2 regions of the Actinoplanes sp. NPDC048796 genome follow, and region 2 is predicted to be linked to the other one. Evidence: riboswitches for the same ligand, from Rfam matches in the RefSeq annotation. Region 2 holds a riboswitch; the other holds the start of a gene.
The links. Region 2 has a riboswitch for ZMP and ZTP ahead of AB0C26_RS04715 (tetrahydrofolate dehydrogenase/cyclohydrolase catalytic domain-containing protein). Riboswitches for the same ligand answer to the same signal wherever they lie in the genome.
Positions count from the first base shown of each region.

Region 1 (10,423 bases), on a different contig from region 2:
AGCCCCACCCGACCCGCAGCGGCCGCTCCTCCTTGTGCAGGGCGCCCACCGCGGCGAGCCGGTTGACCTCGGCTTTCCGGGGCGCCTTGTGCGCCGCGTCCAGCCACACGAACGGCAGCCCACCCCGCGTCACGTCCAGGACGCGGTCACCACCCGCCGGCGCCAGCTCGGCCAGGGCAGCAAGAACACGGGACGCCTGCACCGCGACGACGCTACCGCCCGAGGTCACGCCCCGCCCCCTCGCGCCTGCGGACGAGGGGTCAGCGCAACCGGACCGGGCCGGCGTCGATGGGGACGCGGAAGAGGTGGTACGGGTAGGTGCGCTTGTCGTCGCCGTTCTGGTACGTGGCCTGGCGGTGCAGCTGGTTGGCGGTCACGTACAGGTAGCCGTCGGCCACTGACATCGTGTCGGGCCAGAGCAGCCGCGAGTCGTGGGCCACGGTCTCGAACGTGCCGTCCGGCAGGCGGCGCAGGACGGCGTTGTGCTCCCAGTCGGTCAGATAGAAACGGCCCTGGTCGTCGGTTTCGAGGCCGTCGGAGCCGCCGCCCTTGTCGCCCTCGTCGACGACCGTGGCCGTCACGTCGGCGTCGCTCAAGCCCCGATCGAACAGCGCCTCGGCCGACACGCTGTGCCAGCGACGCGAGATCAGCGGGCAGTAGTAGACGCGGGAGCCGTCGGCGGCGATGGCGATGCCGTCCGAGCCCATCTTCACCGGCTGCGGCGGCCCGTCCTTCGGCCGTTCCAGGAACGGGACACCCTCCACAATGGGCAGCATCTCCGGCGGCGGGAGCGCCTTGGTGGACGGGTGGTCGTGCAGCCGCCGCCAGGATTCGCCGGTCCGCAGGTCGACGACGATCAGGCCGTTCGGGCCCTGGTCGGACGAGTCGGTGATGTAGGCGGCGTTGCGGCGCAGATCGAAACGGACATCATTGAGGTACGTCGTGGGCAGCGCCACCTCGGGTGAAAAGGTGATCGTCCGGACGACCTGGTCGGTGGTGAGGTCGACGCAGACCAGCTTGGGGCCGCCCGGCTTCGTGGGCTGGAACATCGGGCTGCCGGTGTCGAGGATCCACAGCCGGTCGGCCGGGTCGACGACGATGCTCTGCACCGAGACCAGCGCCTCGGCGTCGCCCTCGTCCCGCGGACTGTTCCAGTCCTGGTCGGGGAACGGGTGCACCTCGCCGTCGCGGATCTCCCCCACGGTGAACGGCACGTCGTCGCCCCACTTGGGGAAGTTCACGAACACGCGACCGGTGTGCGAGACGCTGACGCCGGTGGGCATCGGGCCCGACTCGAAGGTGTGAACAGTTTCCAGAGCTGTCATCTCGGGCGGGTACCCAGGCCTGGAGCAGGTAACCCGGGTGGGACGAACCCACCCGGGTCGCACGGGTCAGCCCAGGTCGACCGACGGGTAGAGCGGGAAGCCCGCGAGCAGCTCGTTGGCCTGCTTGCTGACGCTCTCGGACACCGCCTCGTCGAGCTGGAACTTGGCCTTGGAGCCCTCGGCCGGCTTCGTGCTGCTCAAGACCGTGTGGATCAGCTCGGCGATGGTGTCCATCTCGGCCGCGCCGAGGCCACGCGAGGTGAGCGCCGGGGTGCCCACGCGAATGCCGGAGGTGTACCAGGCGCCGTTCGGGTCGTTCGGGATGGCGTTGCGGTTCGTCACGACACCGCTGTCGAGCAGGGCCTGCTCGGCCTGGCGGCCGGTGAGGCCGAACGGGTGCACGTCGATCAGCACCAGGTGGTTGTCGGTGCCGCCGCTGACCAGCTGGACGCCCCGCTTGAGCAGGCCCTCGGCCAGCGCCTGGCTGTTCGTGACGATCTGCTGGGCGTACGTGGCGAACTCGGGGCGGCGGGCCTCGGCGAACGCGATGGCCTTGGCCGCCATGACGTGGGCCAGCGGGCCGCCGAGCACCATCGGGCAGCCGCGGTCGACCTGGGACGCCAGCGACTCCTGGGCGAAGACGGCGCCGCCGCGCGGGCCGCGCAGGCTCTTGTGGGTGGTGGTGGTGACGATGTGCGCGTGCTCGATCGGGTTGAAGTCGCCGGTGAAGACCTTGCCCGCGACCAGGCCGGCGAAGTGCGCCATGTCGACCATGAAGGTCGCGCCCACCTCGTCGGCGATCTCGCGGAGCGTCGCGAAGTTCACCTTGCGGGGGTAGGCCGAGTAGCCGCCCACGATGATCAACGGCTTGAATTCCTTCGCCGTGTCGCGCAGGGCCTTGTAGTCGATCTGGCCGGTGGCCGGGTCGACGCCGTAGCTGCGCTGGTCGAACATCTTGCCGGAGATGTTCGGGCGGAAGCCGTGGGTGAGGTGGCCGCCGGCGTCGAGCGACATGCCGAGCATGCGCTGGTTGCCGAACGCGGCCCGCAGCTCGGCCCACTCGGCGTCGGTCAGGTCGTTCACCTGCCGCTTCTCGAACTTCTTGAGGTACGGAACCTCGACCCGGTCGGCCAGGATGGCCCAGTACGCGACCAGGTTGGCGTCGATGCCGGAGTGCGGCTGCACGTACGCGTACTCGGCGCCGAACAAAGCCTTGGCGTGCTCGACGGCGACCGCCTCGACGGTGTCGACGTTCTGGCAGCCGGCGTAGAAGCGGCGGCCGATGGTGCCCTCGGCGTACTTGTCGGAGAGCCAGTTGCCCATCGCGAGCAGGACGGCCGGGGACGCGTAGTTCTCACTGGCGATCAGCTTCAGCGACTCGCGCTGGTCGTGCAGCTCTTTGGCGATCGCGTCGGCGATGCGGGGCTCGACGGACCGGACCACCTCGAGGGCGGAGCGGAAAGCGGCGGATTCGGCGTTCAACTCAGCAGACACAAGGACCTCCCTATCACGATGAAGAGGCCCAGGCGCACGGCAGGTCAGAGGAGCCGCTCCCCGATGGTGGCCCATCCGAACGCGCCAGTCACGGCCCGGGGCCAGCATACCGGGCGAGAACGGGTTCGCGCTGATCCGGCGCTGACGGGACCCCCGTGGAAACGATCACTTACTAGGGTGATCGGAGTGAACGGCGTACAGATCCTGCTGATCATCGGCTGCGGCATCGCGGTCTCGTCGCTGGCCAAGCGGCGGGGCGTCGAGCCCGGCTGGATCATCGTGGTGCTCGCGGCCGCGGCATCCTTCATTCCGGGGGTGCCGCGGCTCGAGCTCGAGAGCGAGGTGATCCTCGCGCTCGTGGTGCCGCCGCTGCTCTACTCGGCGACCCGCGGGGCGTCGTTCGCGTCGTTCGGGGCGAACCTGCGCCCGATCATCAACCTCGGTGTGATCCTCGTGGTGCTGACCGCCGGCGTGCTCGGTTACGTGACCTCGTGGATCCTGCCGACGCTGGGGCTGGCCACCGCTTTCGTGCTGGGCTCGGTGCTGGCGCCGCCGGACACGATCACCACCGTGTCGCATGGGGAGGAAATGGGGCTGCCGAAGCGGGCCACCTCCGTGCTCACCGGCGAGAGCCTGGTCAACGACGCGACCGCGCTGACCCTGTTCGCCATCGCGGTGGGCGCGGTGAACGGCGAGCACGCGACCTTCGGCGGCGGTGTGGCCGAGTTCTTCCGCAACGCGGCCCTCGGGGTGCTCATCGGTGCCGCGCTGTCCTCGGTGGCCCTGCTGATCCGCAAACGGCTGCGCAATCCGACGCTCGAGACGGCGCTGGTGCTGCTGGTGCCGTTCACCGCGTTCCTGGCCGCGGAGGAGGCACACGCCTCGGGCATCCTGGCCGTGGTGGCGGCCGCCTTCGCGATCACGCTGAACCTGTCGCTCGACCCCAACTTCCAGTATCCGGGCGGCTACCTGACCCGGATCCAGGAGAACAACGTCTGGCCGGTGATCGACTTCCTGCTGGAGACCTTCGTCTTCGCATACATCGGCCTGCAATTGAAGTTCGTCCTGCGGGATCTGGCCCAGGAAGAGGAGCCGGGCCTGACCCGCACCCTGGTCGCGGCCGGGGTGCTGCTGGTGGTGGCGATCCTCTTCCGGCTGTTCGGCGTCTTCGTGCTGTTCGAGCGCTACCGGCGCCGGGACACTCGCCGCAAGCGCCGGATCAAGGAGGACGTCTACTACCGCGCCCGCTGGCAGCGGCACGAGGAGGAGCGCCGCAAGCGCGGCCTGAAGCCGCAGGAGCCGCCGACGCGCAAGGAGATCCTGCTGGTCGGCTGGACGGGCATGCGCGGCATCCTCACGCTGGCCGCCGCGGCCGGTATCCCGGAGCACACGGCGTCGGGCGCGCCGTTCCCCGGCCGCGACGCCATCCAGGCCATCGCGCTGATCGTCACGCTCGGCACCCTGCTGATCCAGGGCACCACGATCGGCTGGCTGGCCCGCAAGCTGAAGTTCGACCTGGCCGGCGAGCACGCCGAGGAACAGGCCGACCGCGAGGAGGCCGAGCGGATCGTCGCCGAGGCCGCCGCCCAGCCGGCGGCGGACCTCGACGCGAGCTTCGACGCTCAGCGGCTCGCCCTGGCCACCGCGGTCCGCGATCACCGGGTCGGCCAGGACGCCGCCCGCGAGATCATCGACGAACTGGACCTCCGGCAGGCCGCCCGGCATACATCCTGAGCAGAGCGTCAGTTCCGTAACCAGTTTTACTTGCCTGTAACACCGAGCATCGATAAGACTGACTGCGTTGGTCGCACCCCCGCCTCCGAATCCCCCACCGGATCACCTCGGCCGTCCCCGGGCCGGTCCCGGCCGCGGCGGCGCGGGGTGCGCCCCTATATGCCGGTCAATTGCAGGCCGAGCCACAGCGCGAGCACGCCCGCGGCCAGCGCGACCGGCACCGTGACCAGGCCCAGCCGCAGGAAGACGCGCGCGTCCGGGGCCGCGTCCTGGTTGTGCAGGATCTGCCGCCACAGCAGCGTGGCCAGCGAACCCACGTAGGTCAGGTTCGGGCCGACGTTGACGCCGATGAGCATGGCCAGCAGCAGGCCCGGCGACGACTCGACGCCGGGCAGCAGCACCAGCGTGGCCGGCAGGTTGTTCAAGAGGTTGGCCAGTACGGCGGCGAGCCCGGCCATGGCCAGCATCTCCCCGAGGCCGGCGCCGTCCGGCACGAGATGATCGATCAACGACCCGAGCCCGTGCACCCGGACCGCCGCCACCACGACGCCGAGAGCCAGCACGAAGGCGCAGAATGCCGGGTTTGCGGCCTTGATCAAGGTCAACGGCGACGACCGCAGCGGTACGGCGAGCGCGATCGCCCCCACGACCGCGACCCAGGCCGGGTGCACGCCCAGCGGCTGCGCCACCGCGAAGCCGGCCAAGGTCAGCCCGAGCACCACCAGCGCGTACCGAGGGGGCGGGCCGTCGTCGCCGTCGGTCTCGGGCTCGGCGCGTACCCGCAGATCTCGCCGGAAGAACCAGCGGAACACGACGTACTCGGCGAGGATCACGGCCACCCAGGGCAGCGCCATCACCCCGGCGAAGCCCAGGAAGGTCAGGCCGCTGGCCGCGAAGGCGAGCAGGTTGGTCAGGTTGGAGACCGGCAGCAGCAGCGACGCCGAGTTGGCCAGGTGGGCCGACGCGTAGGCCGGCGGGCGAGAGCGGACTCCGGTACGGGCGGCGGTCACCAGCACGACCGGGGTGAGCAGCACGACCGTCGCGTCCAGGCTCAGCACCGCCGTGGTCAGCGCGGCCGCCACGAAGACCGCGCCGAGCAACCGCACCGGGCGGCCGCGGCTGATCCCGGCCGCGATCCGGCCGGCGTACCGGAAGACGCCGTGCTCGTCGGCCAGCTGCGCGACGACCAGGACGGCGGCCAGGAAGCCGACGGTCGGGCCGAGCTCGCGCAGCTCGTCCCAGGCCGCGCTCAGCGGGACCAGGCCGGCGACCACGGCGAGCACGGCCGCCGGCACCGCCGCCGCCGCCTCCGGCAGGCCGCGGGGACGGATCACCGCGAACGCCAGCACGCCGGCGAGCAGCAGCGCCGCAATGATCAAGTCCACGGCGGGAGACTACGAGCCGAACAGCTCTCCCGCACCCGAGACGCCGAGTACGCGGGCCACCACGCCGGTGGCCTTCGTCACCCGGAAGGCGGTGCCACCGGCCTGCGCGGCGTTGTAGCCGTCGATCAGCGCGCCCAGGGCCTCGGAGTCCAGGAAGGTCGTACCGCCGAGGTCCACGACGACGTCACCGCCGTCGACAGCGGTCAGAATCGCCACCCGCAGGTCGTCACGGGCGTTGATGTCCAGTTCGCCGTCGATGCGCAGGAGGGTGGCCGCACCATCGGCCGTCCGCTCCTGGCCGATGTTGTAGGAGTCAGCCACGGGCCTTTTCTACCAGCAGTTGATCGGATCAGCCCGGGAAGCTGGCCCAGACGTGCTTGGCATCGCCGGTCGTGTACCAGCCGACGTCGATCGCGAAGGTGCGTGCGAGCTGGAGGCCGAGCCCGCCGGCGCCGAGCGGGCGCCCCTCGGCCACCCGGGGCTCCGCCTCCAGGTCGTGGTCGGCGACGTCGATGATCAGCCGGTCCTCCTGCCGGAGCAGGCGCACTTCGGTCGGCGGCAGCCCATGCCGCAGCGCGTTGGTCGCCAGCTCGGTGGCGACCACGGCCACCTTGTCGGTCAGGTCGTCCTGCGCCGCCGCGGGCACCCGCGCGATCGCCTCACGCAGGGCCGCCCGCAGACCGCGCAGCTCACCGAATTCGTCCAGCTTCCAGCACCGCAGCTCGGACGCGGCCGGAAAGGGTGCCGAGACGCGGAGCGAAGTCATGGGTCCATCTTGCCCGTTCTGCGGCTCCTGACACTGGCCCGTACAGACCTGGACCGGACAACTTACGTACTAATCCGATTTGGCACTGCCCGGCTCGGCCATCTTCCGGTGCATCTCGGCCTTGGCCTTGTCCGGCATCACCTTCGACGCGGCGCCCTGCACCTTCGTCTTCAGCGATCCGGCCACCACCTTCTCCTCGCCCTTCATCAGCGCCTTGAAGCCCTGCTCGGCGACCTGGGCCGGATCGTCCTTCTTGCCGGTGCCGACCGCGGTGTCCATCATCTCGGCCCGCTCGAAGAACTGTGTGTCCGTCGGCCCCGGCATCAGCGAGGTGACAGTGACCCCGGTGTCCTTGAGCTCGGCCCGCAGCGCCTCGGCGAACGACTGCACAAAGGACTTCGACGCGTTGTAGACCGCCTGGTAGGTGCCCGGCATCATCGACGCGATCGACGAGGTGAACAGCACCCGGCCCGCGCCCCGCGCGACCAGGTCGGGCAGCACCCGCTTGGCCAGGTGCACGGTCGAGGTCACGTTCACCGCGATGATCTCGAGCTCGTCCTCCAGGTCGGTCTCCCGGGTGAAGTCGCCACCCAAGCCCCGGCCGGCGTTGAACGCGATCGCGTCGACCGGGCGGCCGGCCTCGCGGATCGCGGCGTACGCCTGCTCCACGCCTTCGAACGTGGCCAGGTCGGCCCGCACCGCTGTCACCTGGCGCTCGCCGTCGCGGCGGAGGTCGGCCGCGGCCTGCTCGATGTCGGCGTCCTCGGCCACCACCAGGAGATCGAAGCCGTTCTGTGCGAATTGCCGTGCCAGCTCATATCCGATGCCACTCGAGGCACCCGTCACCACTGCGAAAGTCATGCCCCTGGCGTGCCCGCCCCGGAGCGATTCAATCGACCACGGGCAAGATCCGCTCCGTATATTTGCTATCACGCAAAGTAACTCATACTTTCGGCTAGTCTTTCCTGGCCCTCTCGGCTAGGGTTCTCATATCCGAACGGCCACGTGTGCGGGTCGATGGTTATCGGATCGATCGCCGTCGACCAGATAAAGGGACACCCGACCGAACGGGTCCAGCCAGTGATGGCGGGACCGGCTCTCCGGTAGGTGCCAGGGAGGACCAAGCATGACCGTCACCGAGACCAAGACTTCTGCTGACGCGGAGACGATTCCGGCCGGCGCCGCGGCGCCCGTCGACAGCGCCGCCGAGCTGCTGAACGCGATGGCCGCGATGCCGGCCGGTCACCCGTCCCGCGCGGCCCTGCGCGACCGGGCGATCGAGGCCTGGCTGCCGCTGGCCCGCCACCTCGCCCACCGCTACTCCGGCCGCGGCGAGCCCACCGACGACCTCGTCCAGACCGCCAACGTCGGCCTGATCAAGGCCATCGACAAATTCGACCCCGAGCGCGGTGTCGACTTCGCGGGTTACGCGATCCCGACGATCATCGGCGAGATCAAACGCCACTTCCGCGACCGTACGTGGTCGGTCCGCGTCCCGCGCCGCCTGCAGGAACTGCGCCTGGCCATCACCGAGGCCAACAGCACCCTGACCCACAGCCTCGGCCGCTCCCCGACGGTCGCCGACGTCGCCACCCACCTGGGCGTCAGCGAGGAAGACGTCCTCGAAGGCCTCGAAGGCGCCCGCGCCTACAACGCCACCTCGCTGTCCACCCCGATCTCAGCCGACGGCACCACCGAACTCGGCGACACCCTCGGCGGCGAAGACACCGAGTTCGAACTCGCCGAGACCCGCGTCGCCCTGGGCCCGGCCCTGGCCACCCTCGACGAGCGCGAGCAGAAGATCCTCACCCTGCGCTTCTACGGCAACCTGACCCAGTCGCAGATCGCCGACCAGATCGGCATCTCCCAGATGCACGTCTCGCGCCTGCTCACCAAGGCCCTGACCAAGCTGCGCGCGCAGCTGTCGGCCGACGCGCTCTGATTCACCGACTTTCGTGGCCGGCCCGGTTCGGGCCGGCCACGACTGTTTCCGGCGCTTTCTCAGGCGATCGGCGTCAGCGGGCCGTAGCCCGTGCCGATCCTGATCGCGGGACGCAGCGTCGTGCCCGCGCCCGGCAGCAGCAGCAACGCGCCGGTCGACTTCTGCACGGCGGCCAGGTCAGGGAAGCCGTCCCGGTCGAAGTCGCCGACCGAGATCACGTCACGCAGGCCGCTCGCGACGGTGCCGAGCGGGAACTGCCGGACGAAACCGTTCTTGCGGCCGGTGATCAGGTAGAGCTTGCCGTCGGCGAGCCGGGCCACCAGATCGGGCCAGCCGTCCCGGTTGAAGTCGCCGGCGCCGGTCAGCTCCGTCTTGCCGCCGAAACCCTTGCCCACCTGCTTGGCGCCGCGGAATTTGGCGCCCGCCTGACCGGCGTACAGGAAAAGGTTGTTGCTCTTGGAAACGGCGAGAAGGTCGGGGTAACCGTCGCCGGTGAGGTCGCCGATCGTGGTGATGTCGCGCAGCACCTGCCAGCCGCTGCCGACCTTCTTGCGCGTACCCAGGCCCGAGCCGGTGCCGGGATAGAACCACAGGTCGCCGTTGCTCTGCCGGGCGACGACGTCCTCGCGGCCGTCCCGGTTGAGGTCGAGGCGGACCAGCGCGTTCATCGCGGCGAAGCCGCTGCCGATCGTGCGCCGGGCGGCGAAGTCGACGCTGCCGCCGTTGCCCGGGAACATCGAGACGTACCCGGTGGCCGACCGGGCGATGACGTCGGACCAGCCGCTGACGTTGAAGTCGGCGCCGCGGGTCCGGGACAGCGGCGCGAAGTCGACGTAGTTGCTGTCGACGTTGATCGTGACGCCGCCCCACGTCTCCTTGTGACCGCCGCGGTACTGCTTCATCCGCCGGTGACCGGGCCAGGCCGTGGCCGGGATCTTCGCGTCGGTCAGCGTGACGACCTGGTCCCAGCGGGCGAAGTCGACGAAGTCGGGCCGGGCGTGACCGGCGGCCGAATAGCTCGCCACCTGGTCGGCGATGCCCGAACTGACGCTGCTGTAGAAACCGCTGAAGTAGCCGCCGTCGTGCAGGCGGGACGTCCAGCCGTTCATGAAGGCGAGCACGCCCGTACGGCAGGCGGCGTCGTCCGTCCGGTAAGCCTCCATGTCGTAGATGATCACGGAGTCGCGGGCGAGACCCAGCGCCGTCGCCTGGGCGATGGCGTCCGTCGCGGCGGCCCGGCCCTGACCGCCGGCCTGCGCGTTGGTGATCAGGTTGCGGCCGCGGCCGACCGTGGTGCACGAGGCCTGCGGCCCGACGTACAGCGGAAGCAGCTTCCAGCCGGCCTGCACCTGCTCCTTCACCCAGGCGGCGGTCAGCTGCGGCTGGGCGCACCCCCGGTTGACACCGCCGATGTAGATGCCGATCGCCTTGAACGGCGACGACTGGCGCCACGCCTTCATCGCCGCGCTCGACGGCGCGCTGCACGCGTCGAAGGCGTACCCCTTGAAGGTTCCAGGTTGGACGGTGACGAACGTGGCCGCGTCGGCCCGGGTCAACGCGAACGACGACAAACCCACCACCACGGCGGCGATGACGCCACCGGCGAGCAACTTGCGGCGCGCGCGCAACAGAACCTTCACGGCGTAGCAGCCAAGCAAAGAGAACCGTGAATGCGCCAGGCCCGAACGGCCGATCTTCAGCGCCGTCCGGCGCGTTCGGCACGGGCCGCCCGGGTCCCCGTTCGAACAACCATCGCCACTCTGTGCGTTGCGCCACC
Region 1 covers NZ_JBEZGO010000002.1:971,252-981,674, forward strand. Annotated here, with positions in the region: gene AB0C26_RS12985 (ATP-binding protein) at 1-229, opposite strand, end outside; gene AB0C26_RS12990 (L-dopachrome tautomerase-related protein) at 261-1,325, opposite strand; gene AB0C26_RS12995 (glycine hydroxymethyltransferase) at 1,392-2,819, opposite strand; ZMP/ZTP riboswitch at 2,839-2,921, opposite strand; gene AB0C26_RS13000 (sodium:proton antiporter) at 3,006-4,553, shown strand; gene AB0C26_RS13005 (SLC13 family permease) at 4,709-5,938, opposite strand; gene AB0C26_RS13010 (STAS domain-containing protein) at 5,948-6,259, opposite strand; gene AB0C26_RS13015 (ATP-binding protein) at 6,288-6,704, opposite strand; gene AB0C26_RS13020 (SDR family NAD(P)-dependent oxidoreductase) at 6,774-7,565, opposite strand; gene AB0C26_RS13025 (RNA polymerase sigma factor SigF) at 7,927-8,646, shown strand; gene AB0C26_RS13030 (glycoside hydrolase domain-containing protein) at 8,706-10,286, opposite strand.
Region 1: linked by a shared signal. The riboswitch ahead of AB0C26_RS12995 (glycine hydroxymethyltransferase) and the one ahead of AB0C26_RS04715 (tetrahydrofolate dehydrogenase/cyclohydrolase catalytic domain-containing protein) in region 2 are both predicted to bind ZMP and ZTP.

Region 2 (10,423 bases):
CTCCCCGTGGATCACGCTCGCCGTCGCGGTCGTGATGGTCACGGTGGTCGCCAGTTACCGGCAGAACGTCTACGCCTACCCGTCCGGCGGCGGCGACTACGAGGTGGCCACGGTCAACCTCGGGCCGCGGGCCGGTCTCAGCGTGGGCAGCGCCCTGCTGGTCGACTACATCCTCACCGTGGCGGTGTCGACCGCGTCCGGCGTCAACAACCTGGGCTCGGTGGTGCCGTTCGTCGCCGAGCACAAGGTCGCCTTCGCGATCGGCGCCATCGCCATCCTGACCGCGCTCAACCTGCGCGGGCTGCGGGAGTCGGGCACTGCTTTCGCCGTACCCACCTATCTGTTCATCATCGTGATCGTCGGGATGATCCTCACCGGGCTCTTCCGCGTCTTCGTGCTCGGCCAGGACCTGCAGGCGCCCAGCGCCAACCTGGTGATCGCGGCCGAGGAGGACCACCTCACCAGCTTCGGCTTCGCCTATCTGCTGTTGCGGACGTTCTCGTCGGGCTGCGCGGCCCTGACCGGTGTCGAGGCCATCTCCAACGGCGTGCCCGCCTTCAAGCCGCCGAAGAGCAAGAACGCGGCGACCACGCTGATGCTGCTCGGCGGCATCGCCATCGTCATGCTGGTCGGCATCGTGCTGCTGGCCCGGGTCACCCACCTGCAGTACGTCGAGGACCCCAGCCTGCAGATCCTCTCGGCGCCCGACGGATACGTGCAGAAGACGGTCACCGCCCAGCTCGCCGAGACGGTCTTCGGCAACGGCTTCCTGCTGTACGTGGTCGGCGCGGTCACCGCCCTCATCCTGTTCCTGGCGGCCAACACCGCGTTCAACGGCTTCCCGGTGCTCGGCTCGATCCTGGCCCAGGACCGCTACCTGCCCCGCCAGTTCCACACCCGGGGCGACCGGCTGGCCTTCTCCAACGGCATCGTCTTCCTCGCCATCGCGGCGATGGTGCTGGTGGTGGCGTTCCAGGCCGAGGTCACCCGGCTCATCCAGCTCTACATCGTCGGCGTGTTCGTGTCGTTCACGCTGTCGCAGGGCGGCATGATCCGGCACTGGAACCGCCTGCTGCGCACGCAGCGCGACCCCGAGAAACGCCGGCAGATGATCCGCTCCCGGGCCATCAACGCGTTCGGCATGTGCCTCACCGGCGCCGTCCTGATCATCGTGCTGATCACGAAGTTCCTGCTCGGCGCGTGGATCGCGATCGCCGCCATGGTCGTCATCTACGGGCTCATGCTGGCCATCCGCAAGCACTACAACCGGGTGGCCCAGGAGCTGGAGCCGACCGAGGAGCGCCCGATCCTGCCGTCCCGCAACCACGCGGTCGTCCTGGTCAGCAAGGTCCACCAGCCGACCCTGCGGGCGGTGGCGTACGCGCAGGCGACCCGGCCCGACTCGCTCACCGCGGTCACGGTGAACGTCGACGACAAGGACACCCGGCACATTCAGGACGAGTGGGAGCGCCGGCAGATCCCCGTCCCGCTCACGGTGGTCGACTCGCCGTACCGCGAGATCACCCGCCCGATCATCGACTTCGTCAAGGGCATCCGGCGCGGTTCCCCGCGCGACGTGGTGACGGTCTTCGTTCCCGAGTACGTGGTGGGCCGCTGGTGGGAGAACCTGTTGCACAACCAGAGCGCCCTGCGCATCAAGGGCCGCCTGCTGTTCGAACCCGGCGTGATGGTCACCAGCGTGCCGTGGCAGTTGCGGTCCAGCCAGGATCGCGACCTCGACCGGATGGACCGGGGCCTGGTCCGGGCGCCGGCCCGGGGACCGCGTACCCGTGCCGCCTCGTCCGTGGAGCCGACCGATGAACAATGATCCTGATCTGGTCCAGGGTGACCGCGTCGAGCTGACGGTGGGTGCTCCCGCGCACGGTGGGCACTGCGTGGCGCGCCTCGGCGGCCCGCACGGGCGTGTCGTGTTCGTCCGCCACGCGCTGCCGGGTGAGCGGGTCACGGCGGAGATCACGGAGCTGCACAAGGGCTTTCTGCGGGCCGACGCGGTCGAGATCCATGAGGCCTCGCCCGACCGCGTGACGCCGCCGTGCCCGTACGCGCATCCCGGTGGGTGCGGTGGCTGTGATCTGCAGCACGCCTCGGGTGACGCCCAGCTGGGCTGGAAGACGGCCGTAGTGCGGGAACAGCTTTCGCGGTTGGCGGGCATCACTCATTCCGTACGGGTGGAGGCGCTCCCCACCGCTGGGTCGCCCCTCCTTGACTGGCGCACCCGGGTGCGCTATGCCGTTGACGCGCTCGGCCGTCCGGGGCTGCTGAAGCACCGGTCGCACGAGGTGGTGCCGATCGACCGGTGCCGGATCGCGCATCCGGCCATCCAGGAGCTCGACCTGCTGCAGCTCGACTGGCCGGACGCCGACGCCCTGGAGGCGGTGGCCACCAGCGGCGGTGACGTGGCCGTGCTGGCCCGCCGCGGCAGTGCGCCCAGCGACGACCCGACCGAGGCGCCGTCCGGTTTCCGGACCCAGCTGCGGGGCCCGGCCGAGGTCACGGAGCGGGCCGCCGGGCGTACCTGGTCAATTCCGCCCTCGGGCTTCTGGCAGGTCCACCCGCTGGCGGCGGACACGCTCGTCGCCACGGTCCTGGAGATGCTGAAGCCGGTCGAGGGGGAGGTCTCGTGGGACCTGTACGGGGGTGCCGGGCTGTTCGCGGCGGCGGTCGCCACCCGTACGAAAGCCCGGACGACCGTCGTCGAAGCGTCCCCCACCGGCGTCGCCGCGGCCCGGGCCAACCTGGCCGACCTGCCCGGCGCCGAAGTCGTCGAGGCCCGGGTCGACTACGCCCTGAGCCGCCGCCGGGTCACCGGGCCGGTCGACCTGGTCGTGCTCGACCCGCCCCGGGCCGGCGCCGGAGCCAAGGTGGTGAAGGCGGTGGCGGCGGCCCGGCCCCGAGCCGTGGCGTACGTGTCCTGCGATCCGGCGTCGCTGGCCCGGGACATCGGGACGTTTCGTTCGCTCGGCTGGGAACTGGCGGATCTGCGGGCGTTCGACTGCTTCCCGATGACCCAGCACGTGGAGTGCGTAGCGCTGCTGACGCCCTGAAGTTACCGTGTGGTAACCATCCCGCCCGGTGACTTCCGAGGAGTTCACATGAGCACGTTCACCAGCCGTGAGATCCGGCTTGCCGCCCGCCCCCAAGGCTGGCCCGGCGACGACACGTTCGAGGTCGCCGAGGTCACGGTGGGCGCTCCGGCGGACGGGCAGGTGGTCGTCCGGAACCTGTTCATGTCGGTCGACCCGTACATGCGGGGCCGGATGAACGACGTGAAGTCGTACACGCCGCCGTTCCAGGTCGGCGAGCCGCTGGACGGCTCGGCGGTGGGCGAGGTGGTGGCCTCGGCGTCGCCCACGGTGCCGGTCGGCGCCACGGTCCTGCACGGTCTGGGCTGGCGCGAGTACGCGACGGTGGACGCGGCGAAGGTCCGCGCGGTCGACCCGGCGGCGGCCCCCACGCTGTCGGCGTACCTGGGCGTACTGGGCATGACAGGGTTGACGGCGTACGTGGGCCTGCTGGACATCGCCCAGTTCAAGGAGGGCGACACGGTCTTCGTCTCGGGCGCGGCCGGCGCCGTGGGCAGCATCGCCGGCCAGATCGCGAGGATCCGCGGCGCCAAGCGGGTCATCGGCAGCGCCGGCTCCGCCGCCAAGGTCACCCACCTCACGGAGGAGCTGGGCTTCGACGCGGCCTTCAACTACCGCGACGCTCCCGTCCGCAAGCAGCTGCGCGAGGCGGCCCCCGACGGCATCGACGTGTACTTCGACAACGTGGGCGGCGACCACTTGGAGGCCGCCATCAGCAGCTTGAACAAGTACGGCCGGGTCGCCTTGTGCGGCGCGATCGCCCACTACAACGACACGGAGCCACCCGCCGCCCCGCACAACTTGTCGGCCGTGATCGGCAAGGAGCTCAACTTGCGCGGCTACATCGTCACCAACCACGGCGCGCGCATGCCCGCTTTCGCCGCGGACATGACAACGTGGCTGCGCGAAGGCAAAGTCACATGGCAGGAGACCATCGTCGAGGGCGGCATCGAGGCGGCCCCGAGCGCTTTCCTGGGCCTCCTGCGCGGCGCCAATACGGGCAAGATGGTCGTCCGCCTTTAGCGTCCACTTATCCACAGGAGTGTTGGTTGTCCACAGCCCTCCGGAATTGAAGTGCTCGCGCCGTTAATATAGAGAGACCGCCCTCCTTCGCGCATTCGAAAGAAGTAACGAAGGAGGGCGAGTGGTCTCGGGTTTCTTGCCAGCCGACTATTCTTGAATCGGGTGGTCGCATTGAACCCGGCTTCCGGCGTGCAAGGCCGCGCTGACGGGTGTGGCCGCGCTGAGCAAGACCTTCGTCTGGCTCGGGCGGCGGCGCTGAGCAGGACCTTCGTCTGGGCTCGGGCGGCGGCGCTGAGCAGGACCTTCGTCTGGGCTCGGGCGGCGGCGCTGAGCAGGACCTTCGTCTGGGCTCGGGCGGCGGCGCTGAGCAGGACCTTCGTCTGGGCTCGGGCGGCCGCGCTAAGCAAGACCTCCGTCCGGGCTCAGGCGGCCGCGCTGGTGACGGCCGTTGGGCAGACATCGGCTGTTTGGCTCGGCGCGGTGGCCGGAGCCGGAGGCGTTGCTGTGCTGGTGGCGGCCGCTGTGCTGATATCGGCTGTTTGGCTCGGCGCGGTGGCCGGAGCCGGAGGCGTCGCTGTGCTGGTGGCGGCCGCTGTGCTGATATCGGCTGCTTGGCTCGGCGGGGTAGCCGGAACCGGAGACGTCGCTGTGCTGGTGAGGGCCGCTGTGCTGATGGGGACTGCCGGGCTGGCGGTCGCATCGGTGGGACCGGGCGGGCCGGCGGGTGCGGTTGTGGCGACCGGTGGCTGGGTTTCGGCTGCCAGCTCGGCCAGGCGCTGCTTCTCTCGGCGTAACCAGAGCAGTTTGAAGCCGTGGCGCTGAGCGAGTCCCCACTTGCGGCGGCGCTCGTGCTCGCGCCGGAACGCGTCTTTCTCGGGTGACCAATTGCGCGAGAGGGTGCGATCGCGCATGGCTTTCATTTGTTCGCGGGAGAATAGTCCGAGCTGTTGGTATCGCATGACTAATTATCCCGCCGACCGCTCGGAAAGGCCATCCGCGAACCGATGTCGATCGTGCCAAAGTCGCGGGAAAAAATGGTGGTTCGCGATGAGGGATTCCGTGTAACGTTCAGGGTGAAAGGCTCGGAACCGTATAAGCGCAACCGGGAGCACTCGGCGCGACCACGCGCTACCTGACCGTGGAGAGCCTGCCCGGCCAAAGCAGCGTGAGTCGGGGCAACCAGCGCGACTCGGAGTTCCTCCGGGCCTGCCGCCGGCCAGCGCGAGCCGAGCGTGGCGCCGGGCTGGTCGTTCAGCGGGAGCTGGGCGGGGTCGCTGGGCCGGTGGTTCAGCGGGAGCTGGGCGTGGCGCTGGGCCGGTGGTTCAGCGGGAGCTGGGCCGGGCGTGGCGGCGGGCTGGTCGTTCGGCGGGAGCTGGCGTGGCGCTGGGCTGGTGGTTCAGCGGAAGCCGGGCGCGGCGCTGGGCCGGGCGTAGCCCAGGCTGGTCGTTCAGCGGGAGCTGGGCGGGGTCGCTGGGCCGGTGGTTCAGCGGGAGTTGAGCGCGGCGCCGGGGTGGTCGTTCGGCGGGAGCTGGGCGCTGGGTGGGTCGGTGCGTCGGAGTTGGGGCGGGGTGCCCGAGCGGAGCGTCCGGCGTGGACGAGCGTGCTCGGGCAGCCCGGCAGTGGAGGGGGTCAGGAAGTTGCGCGTTCGGCGGCCTGGACGGCGTTGCGGAACAGCATCGCGACCGTGGTGGGGCCTACGCCGCCTACGCGGGGCGTGATGGCGCCCGCTACCTCGGCGCAGGACTCGTCCACGTCTGGCAGGAGGCGGCGACCCTCGTAGCGGACGCCGGCGCCGATGACTGTGGCGCCTGGGCGTACGTGTTCGGGCTGGATGATGCCGGGGACGCCGGCGGCGGCGATCAGGATTTCGGCGCGCTGGGTGTAGCGGGGCCAGTCCTTCACGCCCGTGTGGACCACCGTCACCGCCGCGTTCGCGGTGGGGCGCTTCTGGGCCAGCAGCATCGCCAGTGGGCGGCCCAGGGTCGCTCCGCGGCCCAGGATGACCACCTCGCGGCCGGCTACCGGGATCTCGTAGTGGGCCAGCAGGGCCTCGATGCCGGCGGGGGTGCACGGGAGCGGGCCGGGCATGCCCAGGGACAGGCGGCCCATGTTCAGGGGGTGCATGCCGTCGACGTCCATGTCCGGGTCGAGGGTCTGCAGGGCTGCGTCGTAGTCCAGGTGGGCCGGGATCGGGTACTGGATCAGGACGCCGTGGACGTTCGGGTCCTCGTTGTAGGTGGCGATCACCGACTCCAGGTCCTTCTGGGTCGCGTCGGCCGGCAGGTGCTCGTGGGGGGACTCGAAGCCCAGTTCGGCCGCCTGGCGCTGCTTGATGCGGATGTATCCGGCGCTCGCGTCGTCGTCGCCGACCAGGATGGTGGCCAGGCTCGGGGTTACGCCTCGGGCGCGCAGGCGGGTCACGCGGTCGGCTACGTCGGCTAGGACGGCCTCGGCGACGGGGGCGCCGGGCAGGAGACGGGCTGAAGGCATGGCTGACTCCGCAGGCACGGGTGCCCAGGCGGTCGACTCCCCGTGGCGAGCGCTCCCCGATGGTTGACCCATCCTCTGTGCCGCCAGTCGCGTTCGTACGACAAGCATGCCAGAGGGAACTTGTGACAGTTGTGTGTAGGACACCGCATCGAAACCTCTTGGCGGATGCGCCACGGCGCCACGCCGATAGACTTTCCCCCCATGAGCGAATCCCTCCCCGCCTCCGACGGTCTTCTTTCCGGTGTCACCTCACCGGGTGACCTCAAGCGCCTCAGCCCCGACCAGCTGACCCTGCTGGCGGCGGAGATTCGCGACTTCCTGGTGGCCAAGGTGTCGCGGACCGGTGGTCACCTCGGGCCCAACCTGGGTGTGGTCGAGACCACTCTGGCCCTGCACCGGGTCTTCGACTCGCCGCGCGACCGCGTGCTCTTCGACACCGGGCACCAGGCGTACGTGCACAAGATCGTGACCGGGCGGCAGGACGGCTTCGACATGCTGCGGCAGCGGGGCGGGCTCACGGGTTATCCGAGCCGGGCCGAGAGTGAGCACGATCTGATCGAGAACTCGCACGCGTCGACCGCCCTGTCGTACGCGGACGGTCTCTCCAAGGCTTTCGCCCTGCGCGGCGAGGACCGGCACGTGGTCGCCGTCGTCGGTGACGGCGCGCTGACCGGTGGCATGTGCTGGGAGGCGCTCAACAACATCGCCGCCGCCAAGAACCGGCTGGTCATCATCGTCAACGACAACGGCCGGTCGTACGCGCCGACCATCGGCGGGCTGGCCGACCACCTGAGCACGCTGCGGCTCAACCCGGGCTACGAGCGGGTGCTCGACCTGGTCAAGGACGCGCTGGGCAACACGCCGGTGGTGGGCAAGCCGGTGTACGAGGTGCTGCACGCGGTCAAGCGCGGCATCAAGGACGCGGTGAGCCCGCAGCCGATGTTCGAGGACCTGGGCATCAAATACATCGGTCCGGTCGACGGGCACGACGTCCAGGCGATGGAGTCGGCGCTGCGCCGGGCCAAGGGCTTCAACGCCCCGGTCATCGTGCACTCGGTGACCCGCAAGGGCTACGGATACCGGCCGGCCGAGCAGGACGAGGCCGACTGCCTGCACGGGCCGGGCGCCTTCGACCCGCAGACCGGCGCGCTGACCGCCAAGCCGTCGGTCAAGTGGACGCACGTGTTCTCCGAGGAGCTTGTGAAGATCGCCGACGAGCGGCTGGACGTGGTCGGCATCACCGCGGCCATGGCCGAGCCGACCGGCATCGCCGAGCTGGCCCGTAAATACCCCGAGCGGGTGTACGACGTGGGCATCGCCGAGCAGCACGCGGCCACCTCGGCCGCCGGGCTCGCGATGGGCGGCCTGCACCCGGTCGTCGCCGTCTACGCCACCTTCCTCAACCGCGCGTTCGACCAGGTGCTGCTCGACGTGGCGATGCACGAGCTGCCGGTGACCTTCGTGCTCGACCGGGCCGGCATCACCGGGCCGGACGGGCCGAGCCACTACGGCATCTGGGACATGAGCGTCTTCGGCGCCGTGCCCGGCCTGCGGATCGCCGCGCCGCGCGACGCCGCCACCCTGCGCGAGGAGCTGCGCGAGGCGGTGGCGGTCGACGACGGCCCGACGATCGTGCGGTTCCCGACCGGTTCGGTCGCGGCCGACCTGCCCGCGGTGCGCCGGATCGGCCAGGTCGACGTGCTGCGCGAGGACGAGCGCAAGGACGTGCTGCTGGTCGCGGTGGGCTCGTTCGCGGCCCTGGCGATGGATGTCGCCGGCCGGCTGGCCGAGCAGGGCTACGGCGTCACGGTGGTCGACCCGCGCTGGGTGCGCCCGGTGCCGATCGAGCTGGCCGGCCTGGCCGCGCAGCACCGCCGGGTGGTCACCGTCGAGGACGGCATCCGGGCCGGCGGCGTCGGTGACGCGGTGGCCGCCGCGCTGCGCGACGCCGACGTGGAGGTGCCGCTGCGCGACTTCGGCGTCCCGGCCGGTTTCCACCCGCACGGCTCCCGGGGCGAGATCCTCGCGTCCCTCGGCCTGACCGCCCAGGACATCGCGCGCGAGGTCATCGGCTGGGCCTCGCGGCTCGAGGCGGACGCGGAGCCCGCGCAAGCCTGATTAAACGCTGAAAAGCCGCGGAACGGATTCTGACCGGGGCGACACCGTTATCTGCTCGTTACCTTTGAGGTATGAGCGTTGCCGGCAACACGGTGATCATCGACCTCGGTCTTGATCGGGGCGAGCCCGAGACGTACGGCTCACCCAGCCGTTCCGCGTTCCCGGGCTGGTTCCCCGCGGCCGTTCTGGCCGTGCTCGTCCTGTTCACCGCGACCGCGTCGGCCCAGCCGGCCAAGTCGCCGATCCGGCAGGTCTTCAGCCTCCAGATCGGCCCGGCCGACGCGTACGCGATGAGCGACGACGGCCAGCTCCTGGCCCAGACGTTCGGGCTGCTCAGCTCGTACGACCTTCAGTCCGGCCGAACCCTGTGGGAGGCCGGGCAGTCCACCCCGGCCTACCGCCTGCGCCTGGGCGGCGGCCTGGTGTTGATGCGCCCCTGGAACGCCGGCACCAACGACCCGGGCACCACCGCCGTCTCGGTGACCGACGGGGTGTCCCGCTGGACCCGCGCCGGTCAGGTGGTCACCGTGGCCGGCTCGCCCACCCTGCTCGCGGTCACGCCCCGGCGCAGCCAGTCCGGCGCCGGCCGGCGCGTCGAAGGGCCGATCCAGGCGGTCGACCCGATGACCGGCCGGACCCGGTGGACCGTGCCGGTGCCGGGCAGCGCCGTGCTCACCGGACTGCCCGGGCCGGGTGACGCCGGCACCCGGATGCTGCTGGTCCACGACAACCGCACGATGGAGGTCCGCGACCTCGTCACCGGCGAACAGCTGGTCAGCCGCCAGGTGCCGCCGGCCGACTACGATCCGGCCAACCCGGCCGTCGTCAGTGGCCTGATCCTGCTGCGGCACCCCGGAAACCCCGGCATGGAGATCTCCGCGTACGACCCGGAGACGCTGCGCAACGTGTGGACCATGCCGGCCGACGGCGCGTACGACATCCAGGAGTGCGGCCTGCTGGCCTGCCTGAGCGGGCCGGACGGGATGCGGGCGATCGACCCGTTCACCGGCGACGTGCGCTGGCGGCAGCCCGAGTGGCGGGGCCTTCAGCGGTTCGGGGCGATGTACGTCGCGTACGGCTCACCGGAGCACACCTCGACCCTCGGCCTGATCGACCCGGACGCCGGAACGCTCCAGGTCGACCTCACCGGCTGGCGCCCGGTCACCGGCAGCGGCCTCGACGGCCACCTGCTGGTGACGCGCTCGGTCGAACCGGGAAGCCGTACCATGGTCGCCGTCGCCCGGCCGGGTGAACGCCGTCCACGGCTGCTGGCCGATCTGCCCACGGGCACCGGCGACTGCCAGTCGGCGCCGAGCCGGCTGGTCTGCCGCACGATGTACGGCCAGCTCGTCGTCTGGGCGTACGGCCTGAAGGGTTGAGCATTGGCGCTGATCGAGCTGGACCTGACCGCCCAGCCCGACCCGGCGCCCAGCTCGCCGCCACCCGCCCACCGTTACCGGCTCGGTGGCCTGATCCTCGCGGCCGTGCTCGTGATCGCCCTGGGCGCCTCGGTGCCGGCCGAGCCGGTGCTCTGGCGCTATCTCGGCTCGGTGCCGGTCACCCGCGGCCTGGACGAGCCGTTCGAGCTGGCCGGCGGCGGCGTCTACACGATGAACGTGATCGGGCACGGCCGCGACGTGATCGCGTGGAGCCTGGCCGAGCCGCCGCGGCAGCTCTGGAAGACCCGC
Region 2 covers NZ_JBEZGO010000001.1:991,271-1,001,693, reverse strand. Annotated here, with positions in the region: gene AB0C26_RS04730 (APC family permease) at 1-1,828, shown strand, start outside; gene AB0C26_RS04725 (TRAM domain-containing protein) at 1,818-3,065, shown strand; gene AB0C26_RS04720 (NADP-dependent oxidoreductase) at 3,114-4,127, shown strand; gene AB0C26_RS04715 (tetrahydrofolate dehydrogenase/cyclohydrolase catalytic domain-containing protein) at 5,757-6,617, opposite strand; ZMP/ZTP riboswitch at 6,633-6,718, opposite strand; gene dxs (1-deoxy-D-xylulose-5-phosphate synthase) at 6,819-8,735, shown strand; gene AB0C26_RS04705 (PQQ-binding-like beta-propeller repeat protein) at 8,807-10,114, shown strand; gene AB0C26_RS04700 (PQQ-binding-like beta-propeller repeat protein) at 10,118-10,423, shown strand, end outside.